Regions from separate parts of the Kitasatospora sp. NPDC057542 genome, predicted to be linked through region 2. Evidence: riboswitches for the same ligand, from Rfam matches in the RefSeq annotation. Region 2 holds a riboswitch; the other holds the start of a gene.
The links. Region 2 has a riboswitch for cobalamin ahead of ACFU7Y_RS37805 (prenyltransferase/squalene oxidase repeat-containing protein). Riboswitches for the same ligand answer to the same signal wherever they lie in the genome.
Positions count from the first base shown of each region.

Region 1: linked by a shared signal. The riboswitch ahead of ACFU7Y_RS32435 (HoxN/HupN/NixA family nickel/cobalt transporter) and the one ahead of ACFU7Y_RS37805 (prenyltransferase/squalene oxidase repeat-containing protein) in region 2 are both predicted to bind cobalamin.

Region 1 covers NZ_JBHVFE010000354.1:4,998-9,459, reverse strand. Annotated here, with positions in the region: gene ACFU7Y_RS32445 (XRE family transcriptional regulator) at 1-505, opposite strand, end outside; gene ACFU7Y_RS32440 (EamA family transporter) at 656-1,510, shown strand; gene ACFU7Y_RS32435 (HoxN/HupN/NixA family nickel/cobalt transporter) at 1,512-2,627, opposite strand; cobalamin riboswitch at 2,658-2,871, opposite strand; gene ACFU7Y_RS32430 (metalloregulator ArsR/SmtB family transcription factor) at 2,953-3,336, shown strand; gene ACFU7Y_RS32425 (hypothetical protein) at 3,405-4,462, shown strand, end outside.
Region 2 covers NZ_JBHVFE010000500.1:1,729-6,190, reverse strand. Annotated here, with positions in the region: partial or broken gene ACFU7Y_RS37810 (hypothetical protein) at 1-292, opposite strand, end outside; gene ACFU7Y_RS37805 (prenyltransferase/squalene oxidase repeat-containing protein) at 322-1,398, opposite strand; cobalamin riboswitch at 1,497-1,645, opposite strand; gene cobF (precorrin-6A synthase (deacetylating)) at 1,756-2,514, shown strand; gene ACFU7Y_RS37795 (LysR family transcriptional regulator) at 2,967-3,908, opposite strand; gene ACFU7Y_RS37790 (GNAT family N-acetyltransferase) at 4,007-4,462, shown strand, end outside.

The sequences.
Region 1 (4,462 bases), on a different contig from region 2:
CGTGCGCGTACGAGGCGTCGAAGGAGACCGTGCCGCCGGCCGGCACCGGATGGTCCGTACCGTCGTGGACCAGGGTCAGCTCGCCCTCGTCGACCCGGACGATCTCCACCGTCCCGGCCGGGTGCGGCTCGGAGGAGTACTCCTCGCCCGGCTCCATCCGCCACTCCCAGAGCTCCAGCGGCCCGGGCGCCTCGATCCCGTGCAGCAGGGTGCCGGTCCCGCCGGACGGCCCGGTCCACAGCGGCACGACCTGGTCACCGGGCACGATCCGGACGTCCGGGCCCTTCTCGTAGTCGAGCAGCGTGGCGATCGAGACGCCGAGCGCGTCGCCGAGCCGGACCACGGTGGCCACGCTCGGGTTGGTACGGCCCTGCTCGATCTGGACGATCATGCCGCGGCTCACCCCCGAGCGGGCGGCGAGGGCGTCCAGGGTGTGGCCGCGCTCGGTGCGCAGCCGCTTGAGGTTGTGGGCGAGCGCCCGGGAGACGAGGTCGGGGTCCGGCACGCGGGAGTCCTCCGGTGTCCACTGGCTGGAACAGTACAAAATATTCTTCGGAAAGTTCAGTTCATTGCACTACGCTGCCGTCTCGGCAACGAGTCCATCCGACTGTACTTCGGAGTGCATTGTGCTGTCCTCGATCTGCGGAGCCTCGCGGTGACCGCCCTGCTCGCCCTCGCCGCCGGCCTGCTCTGGGGCGTCGCCGACTTCGGCGGCGGCGCGCTCGCCCGACGACTGCCCGCACTCACCGTGGTGGTTGCCTCCCAGGCGATGGCCGCCGCGGTGCTGCTCGCCGCCGTCCTGGCCACCGGTGGCTGGACCGACGCCACCCCGGCACTGTGGTGGGCGGTCGCCGCCGGGGTGATCGGCCCGTTCGCGGTGCTCGCCTTCTACCGCGCCCTCGCCCTCGGCCCGATGGGCGTGATCTCCCCGCTCACCACCATCAGCGTCGCGGTGCCGGTGGGCGTCGGCCTCGCCCCGGGCGACCGGCCCGGCCTCGGCCAGGTCGCCGGGATCGCGGTCGCGATGGTCGGCGTGGTGCTGGCCGCCGGCCCCGAGCGCGGCGGGCCGCGTGCGGCCCGCAAGGCGCTGCTGCTCACCGTCGCCGCCGCCTTCGGCTTCGGCACCGTGATGGCCCTGATCGCCCACGCCTCCACCGGTGGCGGCCTGCTGCTGGTGCTGTGCGTCCAGCGGGTCTGCAACGTGGCCGTCGGTGGCGCCGTCCTGCTGGCCGGGCTGCGCCGCTCCGGCGGGACGGCCGAACTGCTGCCCGGCGTACGGACGCAACTGCCCGCACTCACCGCGACCGGGCTCGCCGACGTCGCCGCCAACGGGGTCTACGCGATGGCCTCGCACCGCGGCTCGGCCGCCGTGGCCGCCGTTCTCTCCTCGCTCTACCCGGTCGTCACCGCACTGATGGCGCGCGGGGTGTTCAAGGAGCGGCTGCGCCCGGTCCAGGCGGTCGGCGCCGGGCTCGCCGTCGCGGGCACGCTGCTGCTCGCGGCCACCTGAGTCACGAGTTCCCGGGCGTCCAGCGCTGCTCGACCCGGGCCAGCTTCCAGTACCCGATCGCGATCGCCCAGACCACCACGAACAGCCCGGCGATGGCGTAGCCGACGTTGTCCAGCGAGATGTCCGCGATGAACCCGGTGACCGGGTCGGTCAGACCGAGCTTCTCGTGCAGCACCCCGACCAGCTCGATGGTGCCGATGATGAAGGCCACCGCGATCGACAGACCGGTGATGGTCAGGTTGTAGTACACCTTCCGGACCGGATTGGCGAAGGCCCACTGGTACGCGAAGTTCATGAACGTCCCGTCCAGGGTGTCGAACAGGCTCATCCCGGCGGCGAACAGCAGCGGCAGGCAGGCGATCGCGTACCAGGGCAGGCCGGAGGCCGCACCCGAGCCGGCCATCACCATCAGGGTGACCTCGGTCGCGGTGTCGAAGCCCAGGCCCAGCACCATGCCCACCGGGAACATCTGCCCGGGCCGGGTGATCGAACGGGTCGCCCGGTTCAGCACCCGGGCCATGAAGCCGCGCGAGTCGAGGTGCGCCTCCAGCTCCTTCTCGTCGAACCGCCCGGCCCGCATCGCCCGGAACACCTTGAGGATGCCGAGCAGCGCCGCCAGGTTGAGTGCGCCGATCAGGTAGAGGAACGCGCCGGAGGCCGTCGTACCGACCATCCCGAGCCACTTGTGGGTGGTCGACTCGTCGTCCATCAGCGTGTTCGCCAACTGCGCGCCGCCCGCCACCAGGGCGGCCATCAGCACCACCATCGAGGAGTGTCCGAGGGCGAACCAGAAGCCCACCGAGACCGGCCGCTTGCCGTCCGCCATCAGCTTGCGGGTGGTGTTGTCGATCACCGCGATGTGGTCGGCGTCGAAGGCGTGCCGCATGCCGAGGGTGTACGCGGTGATACCCAGGCCCACCCCGAAGACCTGGGTGCCGACCGCGTACTTCTCGGGTGCGACCAGGAAGATCAGCGTCCCGAAGGCCACCACGTGCATGGCCAGGATCACCACCATCAACCCGGCCGTACGGACGGTGTCCTCGCGCCGCCATCTGAAGGTGGGCAGGACGGAAGGGGCCGCCTTCGCCCCGGCGGCAACGGTTTCGGGCAGGGTCATCTGCGGATCACGCTCCAGCACCTCGTGGAAAACCTCGTGAGATGCCGTGGCCGGTCTCCTGGCTTACGGGACGCCCGTACCCGCCTTCCCAGGCGCGCGAGGCGCCCAGTGGCTCCGTGGGTACGGACGACGTTCCTCCGCAGGCGGAGGAACGACCCGATCACAGTGGCGAGGGCCGCTCCGGGCTGGGACCCCTGAGGGTCCGTCACCGGTCTTCCCGAGCACCACGGCGGGCTACACCGTAGGGGCCGGGCCCGACCCGTGCAAGGCTGCGCACCTGCGCAGGTGTCCAGGATCACAGCGGAGCGCCTGCAAGAATGTCCGCATGCATCTCGTACCGGCCGACCGCGCGGGCCACCGCACCATCGACGGGCACCGGGTCTGCGAGGCCATCGCCGCGATCGGCGACCCCGCGCACGTCCGGTCCTGGGCCGAGCGGTTCTCCCTGCTCGCCGACCCCGGGCGGCTCGCCCTGCTGCTCGCCCTCCACCGGGCCGGCCCGCTCGCCGTCACCGACCTCGCGGTCGCCACCGGTATGCGCGACCCCGCCGTCTCCCAGGCCCTGCGGCTGCTCCGCACGGCAGGCGTGGTCACCGGCGACCGGGACGGACGAGTGGTGCGCTACCGGCTCGTGGACGAGGCCATGCGCCCCCTCCTGGACGAGTGCGCCGCCGCCGAGCACCACGAACCCAGCGCGGCCGCGGGCTGACTCCTTCCCGCGCCGGCCCGGGAAGGGTGCGGCGCGCCGGAGGCGGCCCCTGCCAGTACGATCATGGTGTGCCGTCCCACCCCCACGCCTGGCCCGCCGACCGCTGGAACACCGACCCGGTCAAGGCCCGCGTGCTGGCGGTCGCCCGCACCCTCACCTCCGCCACCCGGGTCCTGGACGTCCTCTCCCTGCTGAGCCCGCACGGCATCGACCTCTACTTCACCGTCAACCCCGGTTCCGCCTTCGCCGACCGCGCCCTGGACGAGTACCTCCACGGCCTGCCCGGCTTCACCGTGCTGGACTGGGAGGACGCCGTCCGTCGCCACTTCGACCTGGCCGTCGCCTGCGCCGTCCACTCCTCCATGCACCGTCTGGACGCCCGCCTCGTCGTCCTCCCGCACGGCGCCGGCTACAACCGCCTGGTCACCGAGTCCACCGGCGACACGATCAGCGCCGCCGGCCTGTCCCGCAACGAACTCACCCACCACGGACGGGTGTTCGTGGACGTCCTCGGCCTCTCCCACCCCGAACAGCTGGACCGGCTGCGGGTCTCCTGCCCCGAGGCGCTCGACGTCGCCAAGGTGGTCGGCGACCCGTGCTTCGACCGGATGCTCGGTAGCCGGCGCTCCCGTGACGGCTACCGCGCCGCGCTCGGCGCCACCGGCGGCCGACGGCTCGTCGTCGTCAGCTCCACCTGGAGCGAGCACTCGTTATTCGGCCGCCGTCCCGACCTGCCCCAGCGGCTGGTCCGCCAACTGCCCGCCGACGAGTACACGGTGGCCGTCGTCCTGCACCCCAACGTGTGGAGCCGCCACGACCCCGCGGCGCTGCTCGACGACGCCCGCCGGATGGGCCTGCGCCTGATCCCGCCCCACCAGGGCTGGCAGGCCGCACTCGTCGCCGCCGACTGCGTGATCGGCGACCACGGCTCGGTCACCGTCTACGGCGCCGCCCTGGACCACCGCACCATGCTCGTCGCCACCGGCGCCGCCGAACTCGACCCGCGCTCCCCCAGCTACGCCTTCGGCCAGGCCGCACCCGTCCTCGACCCGGACGGGGACCTCGCCGCCCAACTCGAACTGGTCCTGGCCCGGGACCCGGCCGATCTGAGCGACATCACCGGCCG
Region 2 (4,462 bases):
TGCAGACGAAGCCCGGGTAGCGCGGGTGGAAGGCGTACGAGAATCCGGCGCCGGTCAGCGCGGCCAGGCCACTGGCCGGGTCGCCGAGCGCGCAGCCGGTCTGGATGCCGCCGCCGACGGCGGTGAAGTCGACCACGACGGTGACTCCGGTGGTGCCGGTGCAGGCGGCCGCCTGCGCCTGCGGGGCCTGGACGGCGCAGACGCCGAGCAGTCCGGCGGTGAGGGCCGCCGCGGCGGCGATCGACCCGAGCGTACGGCGGGCCGGGCGGACCGCGGTGAGAGTGTCGGTCATCGGTGAAATCCTCCTGGTGTCAGGCTCGTTCAGCGCGCGACCGGGGCCGGGCAGGCCAGGGTCGGGGCATCGGGGCGGGCCCCGGAAGCGGAGAGGGTGGCCAGCGGGGTGCCCGCGAGGCCGAGGACGGCCTGCGCGGTGGCCCGGGCGCCGTTGCCCGCGTTGAAGCCGGACGCGTCATAGGCGACGGCTCCGCGGACCGCCGGGTCGGCGGAGCAGCCCTGCTGGAACGTGACCAACCGGCTCCAGCCCTTGAGGCCGGCGACGAGGCGCCCGCCGGAGAGCAGCGCCTGGGTGGCCAGGCCGGTGGTGTTGGCATTGGAGGCGCTCGCCCCGGCCGCCGCGAACCCGCCGTCGGTGTTCTGGTGGGCGGTGAGCCAGCCCAGGCCCGTGTTCGCCTTGGCGGCGCGACCGGTGGCGGCGAGGGCCTGGACGGCGAGTGCGGTGGCGTCGGGGTCACTGGTGCAGGTGGCCTGGCCGAAGGAGACCGGGAAGCCGCCGTCCGCGCACTGGCTGTTCGCGAGGAAGTCGACAGCCGCCGCCGGAGCGTCACCGGGTGTGCGGTGCAGGGCGATCACGGCGAGGGACTGGCCGAAGGCGTTGCTGTAGTCGCCCCACTGGGAGCGGTCGGAGAAACGGCCCTCGGCGGTCTGCAGCGAGCGCAGGCGGGCCGGCAGGTCGACGCCGCCGAAGGCCGTCGGGCTCCCACCGCGGACCTCGACGGCGAGCAGCAGCTTGGCGGTCGCGCCCGCGTAGGCCTCGGTGGTGCCGTCGCCGAGGTAGCCACTGATGATCTCGGGCTTCGCCAGCCAGGCGGTGGCCTTCGCGGCGGCCTCGTCGGAGCTGTGCGAGGCGGCGAAGGCCAGCACGGCGTCCACGGTCAGGCCCTGGTCGGGGTAGGCGGTCCCGTTGAAGACGGACTCGAAGTGGTCGCCGTCCACGAGCTGGCGGGCCAGCCAGCCGCCCGCGGCGGCGTCGGGGCGGACCGTCGGGGACGAGGTCGCGGCGGCGGGCGCGGCGTGGGCGGCGGTGGCCGCCGGGAGCGCGGTGGCGAGTGCGAGGGCGGGTATCGCGAGCAGACCGAGAGTGCGGCGGAGCGCGGGCATGGGTGCCTTTCCGGGCCTGGACGCAGGGGCCCGGAGGACGTCGGCGACACGCCGGGCAGCCCTCGGAGCTCCGGCCCGCAGACCACGACGGGAGGAGGGGACGACACACCTCCGCCGACGGGTAATCGGGCTCGCCGCCGACGTGGAGCCGGAGGCCTACCGTTGCGGGTCAGCGCCGGATTCGGACCGGACTTCCCCCATCGGCGGAGTCGCTACTTGACGGCCCATCATGGCGAAACGGAAAAGATCCGGTCAAGGGTTCGTGCGTCACGTCACGGTGGTCCATACCCGGCTTCGCGACGCGCTCCTCCCGGCTGCCGGCGTGATCAGGGTGTCTCGGACGGCAGAATGCCTCTCATGCGGCACATCTTCGTCATCGGCATCGGCGCGGGCGACCCCGACCACCTCACCCTGCAGGCGGTCAAGGCACTCGCCCGCACGGATGTCTTCTTCATCCTCGACAAGAGCGAGGAACGGCAGGACCTGATCCGGCTGCGTCGCCGGATCCTGGCCGAGCACGGGCGGCCCGGGCACCGGCTCGTCGAAGCGCCGGACGCGGAGCGGGACCGCACCACCCCGGCATACGCGACCGCCGTGGACGACTGGCGCGTCCGCCGCGCCGACCTGGTCGAGCAGCTGGCCGTCGAGCACCTCGGTGAGGGCGAGACGGGCGCGTTCCTGGTCTGGGGGGATCCGAGCCTCTACGACAGTGTCATCGCCGTGGTGGACGACGTACGGGCCCGCGGCACGGTCGCGTTCGACTACGAGGTGATCCCGGGCATCAGCAGTGTGTCCGCGCTCGCCGCCCGCCACCGCACCACGCTGACCCGGGTCGGCCGCCCGGTACAGATCACCACCGGCCGCCGCCTGGCCGAGGGGTTCCCCGAGGACGTGGACGACGTGGTGGTGATGCTCGACGGCCGGGCCGCCTTCAGCGGGATCGACCCCGAGGGGCTGGAGATCCACTACGGCGCCTACCTCGGCACTCCCGACGAGATCCTGGTCGCCGGCCCGCTGGCCGAAGCCGCCCCGCGGATCCGCGAACTGCGCGAGTCGGCGCGCGAGCGCAAGGGCTGGATCATGGACACCTACCTTCTGCGGCGATCGGCTGACTGACCGGCGTGCGCCGCCCCGGAAGCGGGGCGGCGCGGCGCGTCAGCGGTTCCGGAACGTACACGTCGTCCGCCGGTCGGAGCGGGGCTCCGGGCCGCTGCTGCCCGCCGGGCGGGCCTTGGTCGGACCGCACGTCCTGGAGGTTCCCGTGCACACCACTCCCGCACCGGGTGCCAGCGGTCCGATCGTCACCGGCACGGACGGATCGGAGCCCTCCCGCAGGGCTGCGGCCTTCGTGTGCCTCACCGAAGCCACACCTCGTACGGGCACTCGCTCTTGCCGAAGGCCCGTTGGTCAGGCGCCCTGGCGGCGGGTGCGGCACTGCTTCTCGCCGGGTCCGGCTCCGCCGGCGCCGTCACCGGCACGTCCGGCGGGCCGGTCCCGGGTGTCCCGCGGACCGTCGAACTGGACGCGTCACCCGCCTCGGTGGCGGTCAGCCCGGACGGGCGCAAGGCCTACGTCGCGGTGAAGGACAGCATCAAGGGCGCGTCGTTCGACCGTCCGTCCCGGCCCGCCACGGATTCGGAGGCCGCGACGAAGGCCCGCACGAGGGGCCGGTCGTCTCCTCGGCGGGTGGCCAGGAAGACCCGGCTCATGGCGGACGGCCCGTCGAGTTCGAGGCGCCGGGCGCCCGCGGGGAGCAGCGTGGTGACGCTGTGGGGGGCAATGGTGACGCCCAGGCCCGCGGCGACGAGCATGATGACGGTGTGCCAGTTCGAGCACTCCTGTACGACCCGGACGTCGTTGCCGGTGTCCCGGATCGGCTGGGTGTTCACGTCGAACGCGCGGGCTCCCGCCGAGCGCGGGAACAGGATCAGGGGGTCGGTGGCCAGCGCCGCCGCTTCCACCCGGTCTCCCTCCGCGGCGGGGTGGTCGGCGGGGACGACCGCGACGAACCGTTCCGTCGTCAGGAGGGCGAGGTCGATGTCGTCGCGTTCCTCGGCATCACGGACGATCCCGATGTCGGCCGTGCCGCGTTCCAGGGCCGTCAGGACGTCGACGGTGAAGCCGTCGTGCAGCCTGACCTGGACGTCCGGGCGGCGGAGGGAGAAGGCCCGGAGCCGTTCGCTGACGATCGCGGCGGCGGAGGTGATGAAGGCGACGTCCAGGCGGCCGGCCTCGCCGCGGCCGACCCGGCCGGCCTCGTCCAGATCGGCGGCCAGCCGGCCCAGGAGGTCCCTCGCCCGCGGCCGGAACGTCATCCCGGCGTCCGTGAGGCGCACGCTCCGGGACGTCCGCCGGAACAGCTCGACGCCGACGATCTTCTCCAGCTGCCTGATCTGCTGGGACAGGGCCGGCTGGGCGATGTGCAGCCGGCGGGCGGCGCGGCCGAAGTGCAATTCCTCGGCCAGCGCCAGGAAGTAGCGCAGATGCCGGAGCTCGATTCGCTGATCCATATCTCCAGCCTATGGATGGCGGCCGGTGTACGTATTGGACACATGAGTCGGCGCAGTCGCAGGCTGACGTGGTGTCGTCCAGGGAAGGAACCCGCCCCATGCCGTACGCGTCCGCACCGCCCGTGGTCTCCTCGATCGCCTCGCCCAGCGACGCCGACGCGTTCCGCGCGCTGAACGAGGAATGGATCTCACAGCTGTTCACCCTGGAGGAGGAGGACCGGGCCGTGCTCGGGGATCCGTTCGGCCGCATCGTGGACCCGGGCGGCGACGTGCTCCTGGCCCGCGAGCCGGGAAGCGGAACCGTCGTGGGGTGCGTTGCGCTTCTGGCCCACCCGGACGCCGTGTTCGAGCTGGCGAAGATGGCCGTCACCCCCGGCGCGCAGGGGCGCGGAATCGGCCGCCGGCTCGTGGCCGCGGCGATCGGCCGGGCCCGGGCACTCGGCGCGGCCAGGCTGTTCCTCGGCACGAACAGCAGGCTGGCCCCCGCCGTCCACCTCTACGAGGACGCCGGGTTCGTGAGGATCACCCGCGACCGGCTCCCGGTGGCCGACTAC